Regions from separate parts of the Bradyrhizobium sp. CCBAU 45394 genome, predicted to be linked through region 1. Evidence: predicted binding sites of a transcription regulator. Region 1 holds the regulator's gene; each other region holds the start of a gene.
The links. Region 1 encodes PhoB, which activates phosphate uptake and scavenging genes when phosphate is short. Its sites were predicted from a motif close to TGTCATNNANCTGTCAT; they were not measured.
Positions count from the first base shown of each region.

Region 1 (2,232 bases):
TCCGCGGCCGCGCAAGGCGCGCCCCGCGCAGCACATGATGCGGGTGAGCCGCCCCATTGCGCGCGGCAACACCGCGCTGGCGCAGGCCTTCGAGGTCGAGGTGGAGGCCGAACCGGTCACCTACGACAACGTGGTGCCGATGAGCCAGCGGCTGTCGCTGCTGGAGCTGAACGAGGCGACCTGCCACTGGCCGGTCGGCGATCCCTCGAGCCCGGATTTCTTCTTCTGCGGCGGCAGGGCGCTGTCGGGCCTGCCCTACTGCGCGCAGCACTCGCGCGTGGCATATCAGCCCGCCGCGGATCGCCGGCGCGCACCGGCGAAGCCCTCGCGGTGAGTTTGTCGCTCTAGCTGATTGCAAAGACGGCGCCGTCACGCGATGACGGATCGACACACTCCGATGTCGTCCCGGCGAAGGCCGGGACCCATAACCACCAGCAGATGTGGTTACGGGGACACGGAGTTACCCTTGTCGCGCAAACAATTGCGCCCTGGGGTTATGGGTCCCGGCCTTCGCCGGGACGACACCGATATCGTGGCGACAGCTCGCCAAACCAACTCGCCCCTAGCTTACGTCTGCTCCGCCTTCGCAAAGCGATCATCCAGCGCGTAGCCGGCGCCGCGGACGGTGCGGATGGGATCCTGCTCGCGGCCGAGATTGAGCAGCTTGCGCAGGCGGCCGATGTGGACGTCGACGGTGCGCTCGTCGATGTAGATGTCGCGGCCCCAGACGCTGTCGAGCAGCTGCTCGCGCGAGAACACGCGGCCGGGATGCTCCAGGAAGAACTCCAAGAGGCGATATTCGGTCGGGCCGAGGTCGATCGGCCGGCCCGAGCGCGCGACGCGGCGCTTGTCGCGATCGAGCTCGATGTCGCCATAGGCCAGCACCGTGGCGAGCCGCTCCGGGCTTGCGCGCCGCAGCAGGCCCTTCACGCGTGCCAAGAGCTCCGGCACCGAGAACGGCTTGACGATGTAGTCGTCGGCGCCGGTCGCAAGACCCCGCACCCGCTCGCTCTCCTCGCCGCGCGCGGTGAGCATGATGATCGGGAGCTGCTTGGTCTCGGGCCGGGTCCGCAGCCGGCGGCACAGCTCGATGCCCGACAGGCCCGGCAGCATCCAGTCGAGTACGATCAGATCGGGGATGTGTTCCTTGAGGCGGGTGTCGGCGTCGTCGCCGCGCATCACCGTCTCCACATCATAGCCGTCGCCTTCGAGGTTGTAGCGGAGAAGCTCGGTGAGAGCTTCCTCGTCCTCAACCACCATAATGCGTGCGCCCATGGTGTCGTCGCTCCTTAAGTCTTCAGGTATTCGGGACCGTCGTGGCGAAGGTCGTCATGTCGCCCTTCGGTCGCTTGTCGGTGATCGCCTGGCCCTCGATCATGTAGAACACGGTCTCGGCGATGTTGGTGGCGTGGTCGCCGATCCGCTCGATGTTCTTGGCGCAGAACATCAGATGGATGCAGAACGAGATGTTGCGCGGATCCTCCATCATGTAGGTGAGGAGCTCGCGGAACAGCGAGGTGCAGATGGCGTCGACTTCCTCGTCGCCCTTCCACACCGCCATCGCCGCCGGCAGATCATGCGCGGCATAGGCGTCCAGCACCGACTTGACCTGCTGCTGCACGAGGTCGGTCATGTGCTCGAGGCCGCGGAACAGCTTGAGCGGATGGAAATCCGTCTCCAGCGCCGCGACGCGCTTGCCCATGTTCTTGGCAAGGTCGCCGATGCGCTCGAGATCGGTCGCAACGCGCATGGCGCCGACGATCTCGCGCAGATCGACCGCCATCGGCTGGCGGCGGGCGATGGTGAGCACGGCGCGCTCCTCGATGCGCTTCTGCAGCGCGTCGAGCTCGGTGTCGGTGGCGACGACGCGCTGGCCGAGCGCGACGTCTCGGCGGATCAGCGCGTCGACGGAATCGACGATCATGCGCTCGGCGATCCCGCCCATCTCGGCGACGAGCCGGGTGAGCTCCTGGAGGTCGGTGTCGAAGGCCTTTGCGGTATGTTCAGAACCCATGTCCCGTCTCCTCAGCCGAACCGGCCGGTGATGTAATCCTGCGTGCGCCGGTCGCTCGGCGACGTGAAGATCTTGCTGGTGTCGTCGAACTCGATCAGCTCGCCGAGATACATGAACGCGGTCTTGTCGGAGACGCGCGCCGCCTGCTGCATGTTGTGGGTGACGATCGCGATCGTGTAGTTCTCGGACAGTTCCTGGATCAGCTCCTCGACCTTGGC
Region 1 covers NZ_LBIX01000175.1:185,033-187,264, forward strand. The annotation lists gene WN73_RS36160 (GcrA family cell cycle regulator) at 1-334, shown strand, start outside; gene phoB (phosphate regulon transcriptional regulator PhoB) at 568-1,275, opposite strand; gene phoU (phosphate signaling complex protein PhoU) at 1,298-2,014, opposite strand; gene pstB (phosphate ABC transporter ATP-binding protein PstB) at 2,026-2,232, opposite strand, start outside.

Region 2 (2,232 bases), on a different contig from region 1:
TCATAGGTGATGATGACCGCGGTCTCGCGCCACTCCGGCTGCTTCTGGAGGAAGTTGATCAGCTCGACATTGCCCACCTGCTCGTCGAGCGGATCGGAATTGCCGGCGTGACCGTCCTGGAAGGCCGGCATCTTGATGTAGGAGACGGCCGGGAAGTTGCCGGCCTTCACCGCGGCGTAGAAGTCCTCGAGATCGTAGTTGTGGTTGGCCGGATCAACCTTGCCGTTGAAGTCGTGGGTATGGCCAATCGCCTGGACCGAGCTCGGCCGCGCATGGGTCGGGTTGGCGGTCGACTTGTAGTACTGGAAGAAGGCGTGGTGCGGACTGTAGTCCACGATGGTGCCGTTGACGTTGCTCGAGAAGGTGCTGCGGCCGCAACCGGTGGTGCCGTTGGCGTTCTTGAGCGTCAGGTCGAAGCCGCCCATGAAGCTGCCCCAGCTGATGCGCTCGTCGTTGAGCAGATCGCCGATGTTCTTGCTGGTCATCAGCACGGTGCTGGTCGTGCTCGAGCAGGAATCGTAGGCAGGATCGGTGTCGCCGATCAGCGTCAGGCCGCCCTGGCCGTCGGCGATCGAGGACGAGGTACCGACGACGTTCTGCGCGCCGTTGGTCTGGCCGGAGACCACTTCCAGCATGCCGGGCGTGGACGGACCGAACGTGTCGGTCCAGTGATTGTCGCTCATGGCGAAGTGCTGGGCGTAGTTCCAGAAGGCCGTGACGGTGTTGCCGTCGAAATAGCCCATCACCTGGCCGTTGGTGCCGAACGCGCCGGCGCCGCCGGCCGTGCCGCGGCCGGTGAATTTCGGGAACAGGTCTTCCTTGCCGTTGTCCACCGCCTGCTGCTCGGGCGTGTAGGCATGGTTCTGCGAGCGCGTGTTGGCCTGGGTGCGGTCGAGACGGAACGGATCCGTCGCGCCGGTGCCGTTGGCCGGGCTGTTGTTCGGGTTGTTGACCAGCAGGTTCGCCGTGACGAGGTTGTTGACCTTCGGCGTGTGCGGCTTCGGCACGAAGGGTATAGAGCCGGACGGATTGGCCGCGTTCGGATAGGTCGCGAAATAATGGTCGAACGAGCGGTTCTCGTTGAAGATGATCACGAGATGCTTGATCGGCGTCTCGGTGTGGATGTCATGCGAATGACGGTGACGATCGTGATCATGATCGCGGTCCCGACCGAAATCGTCCGCGAGAACAGGCATGGCGCATGCGAGTGCCGTCGCGGCCGCGAAAATCGCGGCCGTCGTCAGAAATCTGGATTTCATTGTTGTGTTGCCCCGAAGGATTGACGCCGACCCCGGGAACGTTAATGGCGCGCGATGACAGAGCTGTGTCAGTTTGACGCAAGAGACACTTTGCGCAGTTGTTCAGACAAGATTTTCTACACGGGCGATTTGCCCGAAGCTGCCTTCCTCGACCCTCATGGTGAGGAGTCCGCCACAGCGGGCGTCTACTCGGTGCGGATCGGAGAATCCTTCAGGCCATTGTTGTCATAGGCCTTGCGCAAGGTGCCGTTGATCGTCGCCTCGTTCATGAATTTGGTGACGAAGGTCAGCGCCAGGCTGTGGCCGAACGGCACCGCGACGGCCGTCACCGTCTTCTTGAACGTCTCGTCCAGCACCTTTGTACCCGGAATCTTCTGCGCCATCTTGTTGAGCTGGTCCCGCGACAGCGCAAAGGCGTCGATCTCGCCGTTCTTCAGGAGGCCGAAGATCTCATCATAGGTCTGATAGCCGGTGACCTCAGCGTTCTTGAGATGCGCGACAGCGCCACGCATGGTGGTAGTGGCGTTGACGGCCGCGACCTTGATGCCGGGCTGGTCGAGCGAGGCAAAACTGGTCACGTTCGAACCAGCCTTGACGATGTAGGTGGCGTCCGCGACCTCGTAGATCGGCCCGAACATCATCTTGCTCTCGCGCTCGGGGTCCTTTGGCAGCCAGGTGACATCCCAGGTGCCTTTGCTGGCTGCGTCGGTGATCTGTCCGGAGTTCTGGTGCACGACATATTCGACACCAACGCCGAGCTGGGCCGCCATCTCCTTGCCGAGGTCCACCGGCACGCCGGCATAGCCGGTCTCCGTCCTGGTCGACCAGAATGCGCCGCCTGCGGGGCTGATTGCGATCGCGACCCGCAGCTTGCCGGTCGGCGCGATCTCGTCCTTCAGCCCATCGGCTAGCGCGGGCATGGCAACCGCCGCCGCGAGAACGAGACCGGAGAGGGCCGATTGGACGGACGCGG
Region 2 covers NZ_LBIX01000004.1:476,355-478,586, forward strand. The annotation lists gene WN73_RS03010 (phospholipase C) at 1-1,259, opposite strand, end outside; gene WN73_RS03015 (ABC transporter substrate-binding protein) at 1,445-2,232, opposite strand, start outside.
Region 2: WN73_RS03010 (phospholipase C) is a predicted target of PhoB. The motif match lies at 1,314-1,330, and genes of this name have one in related genera.

Region 3 (2,232 bases), on a different contig from region 1:
GGCGTCCGCGATTCCCATCTTGTCGAGCTCGAAGCGCGGCACGTTGTTGCCGGACGTCGAGTTCGGGTCGACGAGGCCGAGGTTCTTGCCCTTGAGCTGGTCGATGCTCTTGTAGGGGCTGCTCGCCTTGACGAAGAACACCGAATAGTAGCCGGTCGAGCCGTCGGCGTTGATATCGTTGGCAAAGGCGTCGGTCTTGACGCCGGTCAGGCGGGCGCGGGCGAACGAGGCCGAGCCGTAGCTGGCGATATGGATGTTGCCGGCGCGCTGGCCTTCGATGACGGCGGCGTAGTCATTGGCGATGCGCAGCGTGACCTTCACGCCCAATTCCTTGGAGAGATAGCTCATGAACGGCGCCCAGCGCTCGGTCACGCCCGAGGCGTTTTCCGCCGGAATGACCGCGAAGGTCAGCTCGGGATATTTGGCTTTCCAGTCGTCGGCGGAGGCCGAGGTCATGAATGCGAGCGCGGCGGCGCCGGCAAGAACTAATCTGCGAGTGATCATGATACCCTCTTCATCGGTTGGGGTCGGTTGACGCAAAAATTGGCAACGACAGAAGCGATGCGGCTCAGGCGGCGGCCGCCGTTCCAAGCGCCGGAATGCCCTCGGGCGCCGGCACGGGCGAGCCGCCCATGACGTCGGTGGCTTCGAGATCGTAGAGCTCGCGCGCGACGTGATCGGTCAGCGCAGACGGTGCGCCGTCGAACACCACACGGCCCTGCGCCATGCCGATCAGGCGGTCGCAATAGCTGCGCGCCAAGTCGAGCGAATGCAGGTTGCAGAGCACGGTGATGCCGAAATGCTTGTTGATGCGCAGCAGCGCATCCATCACGATCTTGGTGTTGCGCGGGTCGAGCGAAGCGATCGGCTCGTCGGCGAGAATGATGTCGGGCTGCTGCACCAGCGCGCGGGCGATCGCGACGCGCTGCTGCTGGCCGCCGGAGAGCTGGTCGGCGCGCTGCGCGGCGAGCGCGGCGATATCGAACTGTTCGAGCGCGGACATTGCCAGCGCCTTGTCGTGTTCGGGCCAGGTCTGCGACAGCGAGCGCCAGGCCGGCATCGTCGCGAGGCGCCCCATCAGGACGTTGGTGAGAACATCGAGCCGGCCGACGAGGTTGAACTGCTGGAAGATCATCGCCGAGCGCGCCCGCCACTGCCGCAGCTCCTTGCCGCGCAGCGCTGTGACGTCGGTGCCGTCGAACAGGATGCGGCCCTGCGTCGGCGTCACCAGGCGGTTGATGGTCCGCAGCAGCGTGGACTTGCCGGCGCCGGATCGTCCGATCACGCCGACGAATCCGCCGGGGGAAATTTGAAACGAAGCGTCGTCCACCGCGGCTTTTGCGCCAAAGCGGCACGTCAGACCTTCAACCACCAGCATGCAGGGCTCCAGAGTAGCTGGGACCCACCGCTAACGCCGACGCTTGACACTTGTGTGACATGCACGTTGCGGTGCGGCGATCCAACACACCTCATCCCCTGTCATCGCTGCGTCATGACATTGTCATCGAGCCGCTCGAAGAGGAACGCCCGCCCTCACGCTTCGGATACGACATGGCCGGCAAAGCCCTTTCAGTCCAACCGACCATCGATCCCTCGGCCAAGCTGCACGAGACCCGGCTCGGCGCCTATACCGAGGTCGGCGCGCGCACGATCCTGCATGAAGTGACGATGGGCGATTACTCCTATGTCGTGAACGATTCGCAGATCACCTACACCACGATCGGGAAATTCTGCTCGATCGCGGCGATGACGCGTATCAACCCCGGCAATCATCCGATGCATCGCGCGACGCAGGCGCACTTCACCTATCGTTCCAGCGCCTACTTCCCCGGCGAGAGCGACGACACGGAGTTCTTCGACTGGCGGCGCCAGCATCACGTCCATATCGGCCACGACGCCTGGATCGGCCATGGCGCGATCGTGCTGCCCGGCCGCAACATCGGCACCGGCGCGGTGATCGCGGCCGGCGCCATCGTCACCAAGGACGTGCCCGCCTACACCATCGTCGCCGGCAATCCCGCGCGGATCGTAAGGCGGCGCTTCTCGGAAGAGATCGCCGGACGGCTTGCGCGGCTCGCCTGGTGGGACTGGGATCACGACAAATTGCGTGAAGCCCTGCCCGATTTCCGCAGGCTCGGGATTGAAGATTTTCTCTCCACGTATGAAGCACGGGCACACTCCCCTGCCAGCAAACGAAGCGCGGTCGCGTGACAGACATTTTCCTTGAGGGCG
Region 3 covers NZ_LBIX01000017.1:334,551-336,782, forward strand. The annotation lists gene phnD (phosphonate ABC transporter substrate-binding protein) at 1-504, opposite strand, end outside; gene phnC (phosphonate ABC transporter ATP-binding protein) at 569-1,378, opposite strand; gene WN73_RS11030 (chloramphenicol acetyltransferase) at 1,552-2,211, shown strand; gene WN73_RS11035 (alpha-D-ribose 1-methylphosphonate 5-triphosphate diphosphatase) at 2,208-2,232, shown strand, end outside.
Region 3: phnC (phosphonate ABC transporter ATP-binding protein) is a predicted target of PhoB. The motif match lies at 1,489-1,505, and genes of this name have one in related genera.